One region of the Cytobacillus sp. OWB-43 genome, then DNA from elsewhere that is predicted to be linked to it. Evidence: riboswitches for the same ligand, from Rfam matches in the RefSeq annotation. Region 1 holds a riboswitch; the other holds the start of a gene.
The links. A riboswitch is a leader RNA that binds a small molecule or an ion and turns the genes downstream of it on or off. The one in region 1 is predicted to bind lysine.

Region 1 (7,625 bases):
AATTCTTCTACATAAGAATCTGAATCAGGACCATCTTGTCTTGTAATTTGAAATAATACGGTTTTAGACTTTACTGCTGCTTCTGACACGATTAATTACTCCCCTTTCATCGAGTTTTCTCTTAATGTTTCGTTGTATAGTCACGTTTACGTGGCTTAATCAAGCTGATATCCACTTCATCGTAATGGAATTGTGGCGCTGATTTGCCATCAACGAATTTAGCCATAGTTGTTTTTAAGAATTCATCATCATTTCGATCAGGGAATTCTGGTTTATAATGGGCACCGCGGCTTTCGTTACGGTTATATGCACCAATTGTAATAACACGAGCTAATTGAAGCATATTTTGTAATTGACGAGTAAACGCCGCCCCTTGGTTACTCCATTTTGCTGTATCGTTAATGTTGATATTTTCATATCTCTCTAACAATTCAACAATTTTAGCATCTGTTTTTAATAAACGATCGTTATGACGAACAACTGTTACATTATCAGTCATCCATTCACCAAGTTCTTTGTGAAGGATATATGCATTTTCTGTTCCATCAAGAGACATGATTTTATTCCATTTCTCTTGTTCTTGTTGAACTGCACCTTCGAATAATGAAGAAGATAAATCTTCACTTGATTTCTCTAATCCTTCAATATATTCAAGCGCTTTTGGTCCAGCAACCATACCACCATAAATGGCAGAAAGCAATGAGTTAGCTCCAAGACGGTTACCACCATGTTGTGAATAATCACACTCACCTGCAGCAAACAATCCAGGGATATTTGTCATTTGATCATAATCTACCCATAAACCACCCATTGAATAGTGAACAGCTGGGAAGATTTTCATTGGTACTTTACGAGGGTCATCACCTTGGAATTTCTCGTAAATTTCAATAATACCACCCAATTTAATATCTAATTCTTTCGGGTCTTTATGTGAAAGATCAAGGTAAACCATGTTTTCACCATTGATACCTAGTTTTTGGTTTACACAAACATCAAAGATTTCTCGTGTAGCAATATCACGAGGAACTAAGTTACCGTATGCCGGATATTTTTCCTCTAAGAAATACCAAGGTTTCCCGTCTTTATATGTCCAAACACGACCACCTTCACCACGTGCAGATTCACTCATTAGACGTAGTTTGTCATCTCCTGGTATAGCAGTTGGATGGATTTGAATGAACTCACCATTTGCATAATACGCGCCTTGTTGATAAACGATTGATGCAGCAGAGCCTGTATTAATAATAGAGTTAGTTGATTTACCAAAAATAATTCCCGGTCCACCAGAAGCCATAATGACAGCATCTGCTGCGAATGATTGGATTTCCATTGTTTGTAGGTTTTGCGCTACTACCCCGCGACAAACTCCGTCATCATCAATGACAGTTCCCAAGAACTCCCACCCCTCATATTTTGTTACTAACCCTGCTACTTCGTGACGACGCACTTGCTCATCCAATGCATAAAGCAATTGTTGACCTGTTGTCGCACCAGCAAAAGCAGTACGGTGATGCTGTGTTCCGCCAAAGCGTCTAAAATCTAATAACCCTTCAGGTGTACGGTTGAACATAACACCCATACGGTCGAATAAGTGAATAATTCCAGGTGCTGCTTCTGCCATTGCCTTAACTGGAGGTTGGTTAGCTAAGAAGTCACCACCATAAATTGTATCATCAAAGTGAATCCAAGGAGAATCCCCTTCACCTTTTGTATTTACTGCTCCGTTAATACCACCTTGGGCACAAACAGAGTGAGAACGTTTAACCGGCACTAAAGAAAATAATTCTACTTGTCCGCCAGCTTCAGCAATTTTAACAGTTGCCATCAATCCGGCTAATCCGCCACCGACAACAATAACCTTTCCTTTACCCATATCTGACTCACTCCCTTAATACTAATACCTCTAAAAAAAACCGAACAAATTATAGAAAAATGTATGTATTCATTACACGAAAGCAAAAATAGCACGAATACCTACAATTGATAATGCGATAAAAATGACTAAAGTTACATAAGTTGAAATCAATTGTGATCTAGGAGATACTGTAATTCCCCAGCTTACCATGAAGGACCATAAACCATTTGCAAAGTGGAAAATTGCAGATAATACACCAACGATGTAAAATGCTAACATGAATGGGCTAGACAAAATATCAGCCATCATATCATAATTTACTTCGGCACCGAACATTGCTGCAATACGAGTCTCCCAAACATGCCAAACGATGAAAATCAATGTAATTACACCGGTTACACGTTGAACTAAGAACATCCAGTTTCGGAAAAATCCGAATCTTGAAGTGTTATTTTTTGCTGTAAACGCAATGTAAAGACCGTAAATTGCATGATATAACAAAGGTAAGAAAATAATAAATATTTCTAGGAAATATCTAAAAGGAAGACTTTCCATGAAATGTGATGCGCTATTAAATGCCTCTTCTCCCCTAGTTGCAAAATGGTTCACTACTAAGTGTTGGATCAGAAAGACCCCAACAGGTATAACTCCAAGTAATGAATGCAATCTGCGATTTAAAAACTCTCGATTACCCGCCATAAGTTTACCCCCTTGAATTTGTAGCATGACACGCTGAATATGTACATAACAAATCCTTCGCATCACTAAGAAAATGCAAATCATTTTCAAAACATTTATATGACATGTCCATTTTACTCCCATCGCCCATTAGCGTCAAGAAAACGGATACAGATTTTGTCGATATTACGAAAATTTTTTCTATTCTAGTTTCACTCAAAAAACCAATGATATAGTTTTTTCAACCCTATTTGGCGGTATATTAAAATAGCTTAAATCACGCAATAATATTCATATTTTACGCATAAAAATGCATTTACATTAGATTATTATTAGTGTTAAGATTATTCCCATAATTTACACCAGTTTTACAAACTAAAAATTTTTCCCTTTTCACTGTACGTATTCGTTTTTTCCAAGTAAATTGTATATATTAGACTTTATGAAAGAGGGGAGATTTAGCATAATATGCCATCTCAAGAAGCCCAAATAGAACAAACCGAAAACATGGCAGAATCAATTGAACCAAACAAAGAAATGATTTCATCCTTTGGCTATGAATTAATTAGAGAAGAACTTTTACATGATTTACTAGGTAAAGACGCACCAGATATCTTATACTGGGCAGGCAAGAGACTAGCACGTAAATATCCTCTTCAAACAGAAGAAGACTTATTCAGCTTCTTTGTCGAGGCTGGTTGGGGAAAATTAACGAAAAACCTCGAAAACAAAAAAGAAATCGAATACGAGTTAACAAGTGAAGTCATTCAAAAGCGCTGTAAAGAAAATGCTCACGCAACATTCCAATTAGAAGCTGGTTTTATTGCTCAACAAATCGAACAGAAAAAAGAAGTGATTTGCGAAACATTCGAGCACCCACGTAAAAAAGGTGGAAAGGTCCTCTTCACAGTCAAATGGGATAAAAAGGACATTATCCACACCTAATAAATATACCCAACAGTAAAAAAAATCCAAACATCATTCTTTTTAAGGCGTTTAAATGGTGTTTGGATTTTCCTATCTTATACTACTGCTAGCTCATTTAATTTTTTATTAAATCCCCAGCTAAATTAAACGTTTGATGTAAAGCTTGAGCAGCATTTAACATATGCGCTTGGTCGATCACAGCCGAGACCTTTATTTCAGATGTACTGACCATCTTTACAACGATGTTATTAGCAGCTAATACATTAAACATCTCCGCTGCTACTCCTGGGTTTGAAATCATTCCTGAACCGACAATCGAGATTTTCGCCAATTGTGATTCCCATTCAATCTGATCATAACTTAAGGCTTCTCGATTTTTTTCTAGTATTTTCACAGTCTCTGTAAGATCTTGGTTTTTAATTGAAAAAGATAAGCCTGATGATTTATCATCTGTAATACTTTGTATAATAATATCAACATTTATATGTTCTTTCGCCAAGAGTGAAAAGATGGATGAAAGGCTTATTAAAGGGTCTTTAATCCCTAGGACAGATACCCTTGTAATATCATCTTCAAAAGCAACCCCTCTAACAACTAAGTTCTCTTCCATTTCCGCAACCTCCTCAATAATTGTTCCTTCTTCTCGTTCCATACTGGAACGTACTTCAAGCTTTACATTGTAATTTTTTGCAAACTCAACTGCTCTTGGGTGTAGAACGCCTGCACCAAGATTAGCTAATTCAAGCATTTCATCGTAAGAGATTGATGGAAGCTTTCTTGCATTTTTTATATAGCGTGGATCAGTTGTGAATACACCTGTTACATCAGTGTATATATCACATTTGTCCGCTTTTAATACTGCTGCAAGAGCCACGGCTGTTGTATCAGAGCCACCCCGACCTAATGTCGTTATTTGGCCAGTCTCACTTAAACCTTGAAAACCCGCTACGATAACAATTCTCCCTTTCTTTAACTCTTGTGAAACAGGCTTTGTGTCAATATCAGTGATTCTTGCGTCACCATGTACTGATTCCGTTTTAATCCCTGCTTGCCAGCCTGTATAGGAAGTTGCCTCATAACCTTTGGAATTTAATGCAATTGTTAATAAGGAGATTGTAACTTGCTCACCTGTAGATAACAACATATCCATTTCTCTCTTACTTGGAGCAGGTGATAATTCTTTTGCCATACCAACTAATTGATCAGTCGTTTTGCCCATAGCCGACACAACGACAACGATATCATTACCATTATTTTTTTCTTCAATGACACGGTTGGCTACATTTTGAATATGATCAACCGAGCCTACGGAGGTTCCACCAAATTTTTGTACAATTAAGCCCACTTTTCTCCCCTACTTTCAAGTCATTCGTTTTTATTCCCTGCCGCCTGTATGTACAACCAACACATTTCTACCCATATTCGGCATAAAAAAAAGCAATGAGATGAAACCCATCCCATTGCTGTGTAGTCAAACGTATGAACAATCTACGCACACACAGTGAGATAGCCCTCCAAGACAGATAGTCTTGACAATCCTGCATTTATTCAATGCAGAACCAGCGAAGAAAATATTGAGTCTTTCTTCACTTCGGCGAATATTCCCTTTCAAAGTCCTTCAAACGAAGCTCAATCTTCTAAGGAACTTTTACTAATGAAACTCGCACCTCTACCTTCACTTTCAAGTTAAAAAGTGATTTGATATAAAGTTAAAAACACTATACCATATTTGTTTTTTTCAGACAATGTCTATTCATGTAACTTTTCATAAAGTTCTTGTGCAACTTTTAATGGTAAGCCAGATTCCCTAAGGTCTTCTACACTAGCTGATTTCATTTTTTTTACAGAACCAAAATCTTTTAATAACTGCTTTTTTCTTTTTTCCCCAATACCATCAATTTCATCAAGAAGTGACTGAAATGCACTCTTTCCACGAACTTGTCTATGAAATGTAATCGCAAATCGATGCACTTCATCTTGAATACGTTGTAATAAATAAAATTCCTGGCTATTTCGAGCGAGGGGAATGATCATTAATGGATTTCCATAAAGAAGTTGAGATGTTTTATGCTTATCATCTTTGACTAATCCTGCTAGTGGAATATCTAAACCGAGTTCATTCTCAAGCACATCTCGAACGACTTCAACATGTCCTTTTCCACCATCAATGATAATTAAATCAGGTAGGGGTAGCCCTTCTTTTAAAACCCGGCTATATCTCCGTCTCGTCACTTCCCTCATAGATTCATAATCATCTGGTCCTTTAACTGACTTAATCTTATATTTCCGATACTCCCTTTTTGCAGGCTTACCATCGATAAAGACAATCATTGCTGAGACAGCATCGGTACCCTGGATATTGGAGTTATCAAAAGCTTCAATGCGATAGGGTGTGTAAATTCCTAGCTCCTCACCTAAGCTTTCTATTGCATTCACCGTTCTTTTCTCATCACGTTCAATAAGCGAGAATTTTTCTTTTAAAGCAATCTTTGCATTTTTATAGGCAAGTTTCACTAGTTCTTTTTTTCTCCCTCTTTGAGGAATAAATATTTTCACATCCAAAAGCTGCTCAGCCATCGTCACATCAACAGAGTCTGGCAAGTAGATTTCCTTTGGTTTAAAATGGTTAGCTTGTTCATAAAAACGGCCGAGATAGGTGAGCATCTCTTCTTCAGGCTCATTATAGATTGGAAACATAGACACATCTCTTTCAATGAGTTTCCCTTGCCTAATAAAGAATACTTGTACACACATCCAACCCTTATCAACCGCATAAGCAAACACATCTCGGTCTGTAAAATCCGTCATCGTAATCTTTTGTTTTTCCATCGTCGTTTCTATATGGATAATTTTATCTCTGAAATCTTTTGCTTTCTCAAACTCTAGCGCTGCGGACGCTTCTTCCATTTTCGTTGAGAGTTCTTTTTTGATCTCTTTATAACCACCATTTAAGAAGCGAGTAATCTCATCTGTCATTTGTTTGTATGTGTCAGATTTTACTTCATTTACACAAGGAGCTAGACATTGTCCGATATGGTAGTAGAGACAAACTCTATCTGGTAAGGTGTTACATTTTCTTAAAGGATAAAGGCGATCTAATAATCTCTTTGTTTCATTGGCCGCCTGCACATTTGGATATGGACCAAAATATTTACCTTTGTCTTTTTTTACTTTTCTCGTGGTAATTAATCTCGGATGTCTTTCATTTGTTAATTTAATAAAAGGATAACTCTTATCATCCTTTAACATGACATTATATTTGGGGTCATGCTTTTTAATTAAATTTAACTCTAATAATAATGCTTCCATATCGGAAGAGGTCACGATATATTCAAAATCTTCAATTTCATTTACCAGCCTTAATGTCTTTCCATCATGCGAACCGGTAAAATAGGACTTAACCCGATTACGAAGCACTTTCGCCTTACCGACATAAATAATTGTCCCTTGGCGATCTTTCATTAAATAACAACCTGGTTGAGCAGGTAATAAAGGTAATTTATTTTTTATATTATCATTCATAATTAGCTGTCACATCCATACCTAAAAAGAATATCATTGCAGGAGGAAACCATACCCTTCTTACTGATTTTGCCATACTTGTACTGTAAAAAAACCCCGATCTTCTAAAAGTAGAAGCCGGGGTTTGTTTTTATGGTACTTCTTATGCACCATGTTTTTGAAGCAATTCAACTAATGCTTCTTTCGGTTGGAAACCAACCACTTTATCTACTTCTGCACCATCTTTAAATACGATGAGAGTCGGGATGCTCATAACACCAAATTTACCAGCAGTTTCTTGGTTATCGTCAACATCAAGTTTAACGATTTTTACTTTATCTCCCATTTCTCCATCAATTTCCTCAAGAACTGGTCCAATCATTTTACAAGGTCCGCACCATGGTGCCCAGAAGTCTGCAAGTACAAGACCTGAACCAGTTTCAGCAGTAAAGTTTTGATCTGTTGCATGTGTGATAGCCATAATATTTATATCCTCCTAATAAATAACTAAAAAATCTTATCGAAAGTATATCATCGATTAATAATGGATGCTATTATTTTGCTCGTATAGATTACCCATTTTTTTATTGTAGCATACTGAACCTCTAAAAAGGATTCAATGTCTATTTTATTCAACATTAATCTTTTTGCCAACATAGTAAAG
Region 2 (7,625 bases), on a different contig from region 1:
GTCCCATCCTTTAATTTTTGCGTTTGGCAAAATGCATCAATAAACTTCTCTTTCCCTTTTTCAGCGAATAGTAATAAACGCCATGGTTCCGTCATTTTATGATTTGGTGCCCATTTTGCCACCTCTAGTAATTCTACAATTTCATCTATGCTTACAGGATCTTGTTTGAACTTTTTAATCGAACGGCGATCCTTGATGATTTCATCGATCTTTCTCTCCATTTCCAGTCACCTCTTCTAACATTCTGCTTACCAGAACTATTATACTATTTTCTGAACTTTCTTTCATGCTCAAGCAACCAGCCTTTTCTTTCCATCCCACCTGCATAACCAGTTAACTTTCCGTTTGTGCCAATAATACGGTGGCAAGGTACAATGATACTCATTTTATTTTTACCATTAGCGCTCCCGACTGCACGGACAGCTTTTTCATTTCCGACAATGACGGCAATGTCTTTATATGAGGCAGTCTCGCCGAAAGGAATTGTTGTTAACGCTTGCCATACATTCGTTTGAAAGGTTGTCCCATTGAGCTCATAAGTAATTTCAAATGCTTCTCTCTTCCCTTGAAAATATTCCTCTAATTGCTGTACACATTCCTTTATTACATCTGGCGAGTCATTTCTCAATGGTTCTGCGATTTCCGTTCTATCAAGAAATTGAACAGCTGTGATGGCTTTTTCTGTTCCTTCGATTGCTAGCACACCTACAGGGGAATTTATTTGTACAATCGATTTTTGCATAACAAGCTCACTTCCTCATTTTTTACTTGTATTCTAACACTCTTTCTAAAATTTAGTTAGAGAAAGAAGGAAATCACCTTGTAAGCGCTTAACTATTTATAAGTAAAAAAATATTAGAGGGAGAGGATCAGCGAATGAGTTTATTGAACGCATCATTTCACTTAAATCTACAAACGGATTTAAAATTTGGTTATGAGGTCGTTCAACAAGAGCTTTCAGACAAAATTAAAGCGACAGGAAAGAAGAAGGTCTTCGTTTGTACAGATAAAGGACTGATTTCATCAGGTGTCGTAGAAAAAATTACCCAAGTATTAGAAGATGCATCCATTGAATATGCTGTTTATGCAGAAATCGAGCCCAACCCGTCTGCTCATTCGGTTATGGAAGGCATGAAGAGCTTTCAATTAGAAGGCGCAGACTTGATTATTGCCCTTGGAGGCGGTAGCTCTATGGACTTTGCCAAAGCGCTGGCTGTTGCAGTCACACACCCCGGACATGTACTGGAATATTCTCTTGGCGGTAAGCCAATAGAAGATAAACTACCATTACTTTTTGCGATTCCAACAACAGTTGGTACTGGGTCTGAAGTAACGATTGCAAGTGTCATTACAGATAGCGATGGTGGTAGAAAACTTGTTCTAGGATCTCCTTATCTTGTACCAAAAGTTGTGTTTGTGGACCCGGCACTCACACTTGGATTGCCACGAAAGCATGTTGCTGCTACAGGGGCTGATGCACTTGTCCATGCCATTGAATCTTATGTATCATTACCAGCTAATCCTTTTACAGATGCTCTTGCTCTTCAAGCGATTCGCATGCTCTGGACCTATTTACCACAAACCTATGCTCATGCAGACAATTTAGAAGCAAGGGGGCAAGTCCATCTTGCTAGTACATTGGCTGGCATGTCATTTAGCCTCGGTGGATTAGGGATTGTTCATTCCTTATCACATCCAATGTCTGCACGCTACGGTGTCCCCCATGGACTTTCGAATGCTGTTATACTACCAAAAGTGATTGCCTACAATCTTCCAGCATCAACAGAAAAATATGCAACAATTGCACGCATGATTGATCCATCCTTACATTCCGTTAGTATGCAACAAGCAGGCAAAACTCTTATTCCATTAGTAGAAGAATTAATGTATTCTATTGATATTCCACAAAATTTTGCGCATCTCGACCACCACTTTACAGATGAAGATATCGCCCAACTAGCAGAAGATGCAATGAACGATCATGGAACCGTACATTATAATCCAAGAAAAGCAGTGAAAGAAGATATTGAAGCCATTTATAAAAAGGTCTTACCTGTGAATATAGACGAGAAAATTTATCATTAACTAAGAAAAAAGAGCAGTCCTTCCGAGCTAGACATGAATAAGCTTAATTCTGGAGCGGAAATACGACAGCATAAGTTGATCTTACGAATGTAGTTCATTCATCTTTGTCGCGGCTCAACTTCTACCAAAGGACCGACAAACTTCTGATCCAATTCCAAAGCTTTTAACAACGTTCCGTACGAGAGGCTAAAACTAAAAGAAGCTTGCCCAATTTAATTATTAAATCGGGCAAGCTTCTTTTAGTTACGTGTACGTTGTAGGAAAGCTTTGGTTCTTTCCATTTTGGGGTTATTGAATAGTTGCTCTGGTGTCCCTTCTTCAGCAATGACGCCTTTATCCATGAAGACAACGCGATCCGACACTTCACGGGCGAATTCCATTTCATGGGTGACAATAAGCATGGTCAGGCCTGTGCCAGCCAGTTCCTTCATCACCTTTAACACTTCGCCAACCATTTCAGGATCGAGTGCTGAGGTTGGTTCATCAAACAACATCACATCTGGCTCCATTGAAAGTGCTCTTGCAATCGCCACACGCTGTTTTTGACCTCCGGAAAGCTGTCTTGGTTTAGCTTCTACATAAGCCTCCATCCCGACCACACGCAAATATTTCTTCGCGATTTTTTCTGCTTCCTCTTTTGAACGCTTTAATACTTTTATTTGCCCAACAACACAATTTCCCAATACATTATGGTTATTAAATAGATTAAAAGATTGAAAAACCATGCCGAGATTTTTACGATATTGATGGACATTATGTTTATCGTCGAGGATATTTTCACCGTTATAGATAATTTGTCCACCACTTGGTTTTTCTAATAGATTGACACATCTTAATAGGGTCGATTTCCCAGACCCTGATGAGCCGATGATTGTAACTACTTCTCCTTTATTCACTGAGAAGTTAATATCTTTTAATACTTCATGACTACCAAAAGACTTACTTAACCCTTGAATATCAACAACTGTATTCACTTTTCCAACTCTCCTTTCCGCCACCTATGCTCCTGTTGTTTTCCTTTTGATATCTTCTGCCGTATCCATTTCACCTGCAACGACGTAATTTTCCGGTCCATCCATTCTTCTTTCAATATAGCGTAGAATTAATGTAACGGTATAAGTCATAACGAAATAAATAATACAAACAACAAAGAATGACTCAAAGTAGCGGAAATTATTCCCTGCAATTGAATTCGTTTGGAAAAATAATTCAGATATAGAAATCACGCTTAACACGGCAGTATCTTTTATATTAATGATAAATTGATTACCTGTAGCTGGAAGAATGTTTCGAATGACCTGAGGTAAAACAACATTCATCATTGTTTGCAAATGGTTCATCCCAATGGCTTGGGCTGCCTCATATTGACCTGGGTCGACAGAAATAATCCCTCCACGAACAATCTCAGCCATATAAGCACCCGTGTTAATGGAAACAATAACGATACCAGCAATGAGCGGATCCATTTGATAGCCAAAGGCCATTGCTGCCCCGTAAAAAATAACCATTGCCTGTACAATCATTGGTGTGCCTCTAAAGAATTCAATATAAGCAGATAACAAGAAATTCACTATTTTTAATAACAACCGTTTAGGACCATTCTCAGGTATTGGTATTGTTCGAAGAATGCCTGACAACAAACCAATTAGGGCACCGAAAACGGTACCAATTAAGGCAATGACTAATGTCACACCGGCGCCTCGTAAAAACATTGGCCAATATTCGACAACGATGCGAATAATCCATTCTATACTCATAACAATGATCTCCTTTTCTCTCATCATGATTGGCCATTACCAATCAATCTGCTAAGGATTTGCGCTTCAAAGGTTTAATACGACGGAGAGGATGCGCTACCCTAGTTGTTTATTTCTCATGTCTCTCCTAACCTTCTTCTCGATATAAAACCGGCTACATCTCATGCAGCCGGCTCATTTAGTTATTCTGCCGCTGGCTGATTCTCAATAGCAGCATCCATTAATTCTTTTTGCTCTTCTTCAGAAATATCTGCAAGGATTTCATTGATTTTATCTGTTAATTCGCTACCTTTTTTCACCCCTACTGCAATGGCAGTATCTTCTTCACTTGTCTCAAATCCTTCAGTAAATTCAACCATCGCAAAGTTATCATTAGCAGCTGAAGCACTTACACCTTCCGGACGTTCAGAAACATAGCCGTCAATAATTCCAGACTCTAATGCAACACGCATAGCAGGGAAGCTCTCCATCGCTGTTTGCTGTTGTACGCCGTCAATTTGATCAATTACTGAATAATGAAATGTATTTAATTGGGCAGTAACCTTTGCCCCACTGAAGTCTTGAATGGATGTGGCATTTTCGTAATCGCCACCTTTTTTCACTACCATGACTAAATCAGATTCGTAATAGTTATCGGAAAAATCAATCGTTTCTTTTCGTTCTGCTGTTGGTGACATACCAGCAATAATAGCGTCAATTTTATCTGAACTTAATGATGGTACTAATCCATCCCATTTTGTTTTCACAATTACTAACTCTTTTCCTAAACCTTCTGCTATCTTCTTCGCAATCTCAACATCGTAACCGCCTGCAAACTCTGAATTACCTTCAATTGCTACTGCGCCATTGCTATCATCCATTTGCGTCCAGTTAAATGGCGCATAACCCGCCTCTAGTCCTACGCGAAAAACGTCTTTATCTTTTCCACCTGAACCTGTGCTTCCTTCAGCCTCATCATTTGAACCACAAGCAGCTAGAAACATACTCAGTACTATAGCCATAGCTAGTAAAGCAAATCTCTTTTTCATCTCTATTCCCCCTAATATATTTTTCTACTAATTAAACTATTCCGAATTAAGAAAAAGAATAACAAAAAAAGACCTGAGATGAACTCAGGTCCTTGTTATTCTTCCGCCTAAATCCTCTACTTTTCCCATTTTAGAGATAGTGCACCTTAATAAATCGGGTAAATTTATTAAGACAGTCCTGCAATTATTCACTGCAGACCCAACATGCTATACAAACGGGTATAGCACATTTCGGCGATATTTCCTTCTCTTTAGTCTCATCATGCCTTATCACTCTACTAAAGACTGTTAAATACCGCGCCTCTACCCCACCAGAAAAAGTGAGGTTTATTCAATTTGATATCTATTAGGCTACAATAGTTTAATAGCGTCTGTCAATATAAACTCTATGGAAAATTGGTCCTTTTTTCGCACAACCTTTTGATTAGAGCATAATTACCAATGTTAAGCTTGTTGGCTTGAAGCTAACTCTTTTAACTGTATGCTCAAACGATTAATATCCGCTACCGAATGATTTACGTTTGACACCATCTCATGTTCATCTTCTATGATAGCAACGATTTCCTCTGTAGCTGCGGCGTTCTCCTCTGATATATTTGCCATATTTTCAATCTGCTCTTGAATTTGTTCAAATTTTTCTGTGGCAGCGGAAACTTCATTGACACCTCTCACTAACTCTAAGTTGTTTTCTTGTAATGATGTTTGTATCTCGTTGAAAAAGGCAGATATCTCTGTTAGAAGTGCTTGTCCCTGCTTTACAGCACCTTCCCCTTCAAGAGAGCTTTTACGTGCTTCAAGAGACTGAGTGAAAAGAGTATTCGTCACTTCAGAGATCGCCACCGTGATTTCAGCACTTTGCTCAGCTAACTTCCTTACTTCATCTGCAACGACCGCAAACCCTCGCCCATGCTCTCCGGCTCTTGCTGATTCAATTGCTGCATTTAATGCGAGTAAATTAGTTTGATCGGCAATTTGTTTAATGCCTGCTAATAATTTATTCACTTGTTCCATACTTGAATGAACATCTGATACCGTCGATGCTGTCACACTAATCGTTGTATTTACAGTATTCATATGCGATGTAACATCGACTATCTTATTTAAACCATCTTGTACTTTCTCATTCATATTCTCCGACTTTTCTACGACACCTTCTGAAATGGCAACAGATTCTTTTGTATTTTGTAAAGACTGACTCATAGAATCATTGACAATATTTAAGCTGTTCGCTTCTTCTTGAATACTTGTAGCCATCTGTTGAGCAGCTTCTAATACTTGTTGACTTGACTCATGTATCGTTTCAATATTTTGCTTAAAAAGTCCAATATGATTTTCTAGAGTCACTGTACCTTTATCTATTGAACCAAAGGTGTCTTGCAACTGTATGAGGAGGTCCTTTGACTCCGTTTCTTTTTGCTCTGCTTGGTCAATTAATTCCCTACCCCAACTAGCTAATAAATAAAATAAGTACAAAATCCCGTTGGCGACAAGAATAATAGTAAAAATACTCCGGACACTATTACTTTCTCCTAATAACTGATGGCCAATTATAAAGTAGGTAGCAATAAAACTAACATTATAGAATACAGAAAAAGCAACAATCATTTCTTTCTTAAAATATAGCACCACCATTGCAATCGTTAAGAATAAAATATAATGCTTATTCAATGCATATCCGTCCACAAAAAAGAGCATCATCACAATGAGGTTTGGTATAGCAGCATATAAAAAGCCCTTTACGTAATCATTGATACGCAAAAAATACAGAACAATAGCCATGACAATGACAGAAATCCCAGCACACATAATGACAATTGTATCGCTCAAACCCCGGTCAATAACAATAGGTAAGACTAATAAAACAGCTAATGTCATCAATCCCCACATATTCACTTTATGAACTCTTAATAATTCATTCTTTTGCGTACCCAATTATTTTTCCTCCTAATTTAATCCAAAAACAAGGACTTTAAGCCTATTATTTGGGTTTTTTTTCTTTTATTTCTATTATTTATTTCGGTATGATTAACTTTTATGTTAGTGCTTTACAACTAAATATTTTAGGAGGATGCATAATGAGAATTGCTATCATGGGAACAGGATCTTTAGGGACGATTATTGGGGCACACTTATCAAAAGGGGCACATCATGTGGAATGCATCGATGTAAATACTGACCATATTAATGCCTTAAACAGTAACGGCGCAACAGTTGTGGGGACTGTAAACTTGCAGGCTTCTGTGAAAGCCATCACGCCACATGAAATGACTGGCATTTATGACCTTGTCTTACTTTTAACAAAGCAAGTATACAATAAATCAGTGCTCCTACAACTTCAAGCGCATATGAACGAAGCAAGTATATTACTCTCTTTACAAAATGGTGTTCCAGAAGAAAGTTTAGTAGAATCACTTGGTTCATCCATCATTATTGGTGGTTCTGTAGAGTTTGGTGCTACTTGGGTAAAACCAGGTGTATCACAATTAACATCAGACAAAGAGGCATTCTCTGCTCACGCTTTTCAAATTGGTGAGTTAGACGGACAGATTACTGACCGCGTGAACCTAGTAAAAACCGTTCTTGAAGATGTCGGTGGCACAATCGTTTCAAATAATCTAATCGGTACAAAATGGTCCAAACTTCTTGTTAATGTAGCGATGAGTGGTATGTCGGCAGCACTAGGTTGTACATATGGAGATATTTTGAATAACGAGGCAGCTGTCACAAGTGCAGTGATGCTAGCTGATGAAACGTT

Region 2: it holds a riboswitch for lysine, as region 1 does, so the genes downstream of both, U9M49_RS12260 (transporter substrate-binding domain-containing protein) here and U9M49_RS09530 (aspartate kinase) in region 1, are expected to answer to the same signal.

What each region holds. Positions count from the first base shown of each region.
Region 1 is NZ_JAYEFF010000001.1:1,929,626-1,937,250, forward strand. It holds gene sdhB (succinate dehydrogenase iron-sulfur subunit) at 1-89, opposite strand, end outside; gene sdhA (succinate dehydrogenase flavoprotein subunit) at 122-1,873, opposite strand; gene U9M49_RS09520 (succinate dehydrogenase cytochrome b558 subunit) at 1,946-2,554, opposite strand; gene U9M49_RS09525 (YslB family protein) at 3,002-3,478, shown strand; gene U9M49_RS09530 (aspartate kinase) at 3,576-4,805, opposite strand; lysine riboswitch at 4,960-5,140, opposite strand; gene uvrC (excinuclease ABC subunit UvrC) at 5,210-6,982, opposite strand; gene trxA (thioredoxin) at 7,125-7,442, opposite strand.
Region 2 is NZ_JAYEFF010000002.1:499,297-506,921, forward strand. It holds gene U9M49_RS12235 (nitroreductase) at 1-221, opposite strand, end outside; gene U9M49_RS12240 (methylated-DNA--[protein]-cysteine S-methyltransferase) at 266-742, opposite strand; gene U9M49_RS12245 (iron-containing alcohol dehydrogenase family protein) at 877-2,085, shown strand; gene U9M49_RS12250 (amino acid ABC transporter ATP-binding protein) at 2,325-3,059, opposite strand; gene U9M49_RS12255 (amino acid ABC transporter permease) at 3,084-3,842, opposite strand; gene U9M49_RS12260 (transporter substrate-binding domain-containing protein) at 4,025-4,870, opposite strand; lysine riboswitch at 5,000-5,184, opposite strand; gene U9M49_RS12265 (methyl-accepting chemotaxis protein) at 5,315-6,802, opposite strand; gene U9M49_RS12270 (ketopantoate reductase family protein) at 6,946-7,625, shown strand, end outside.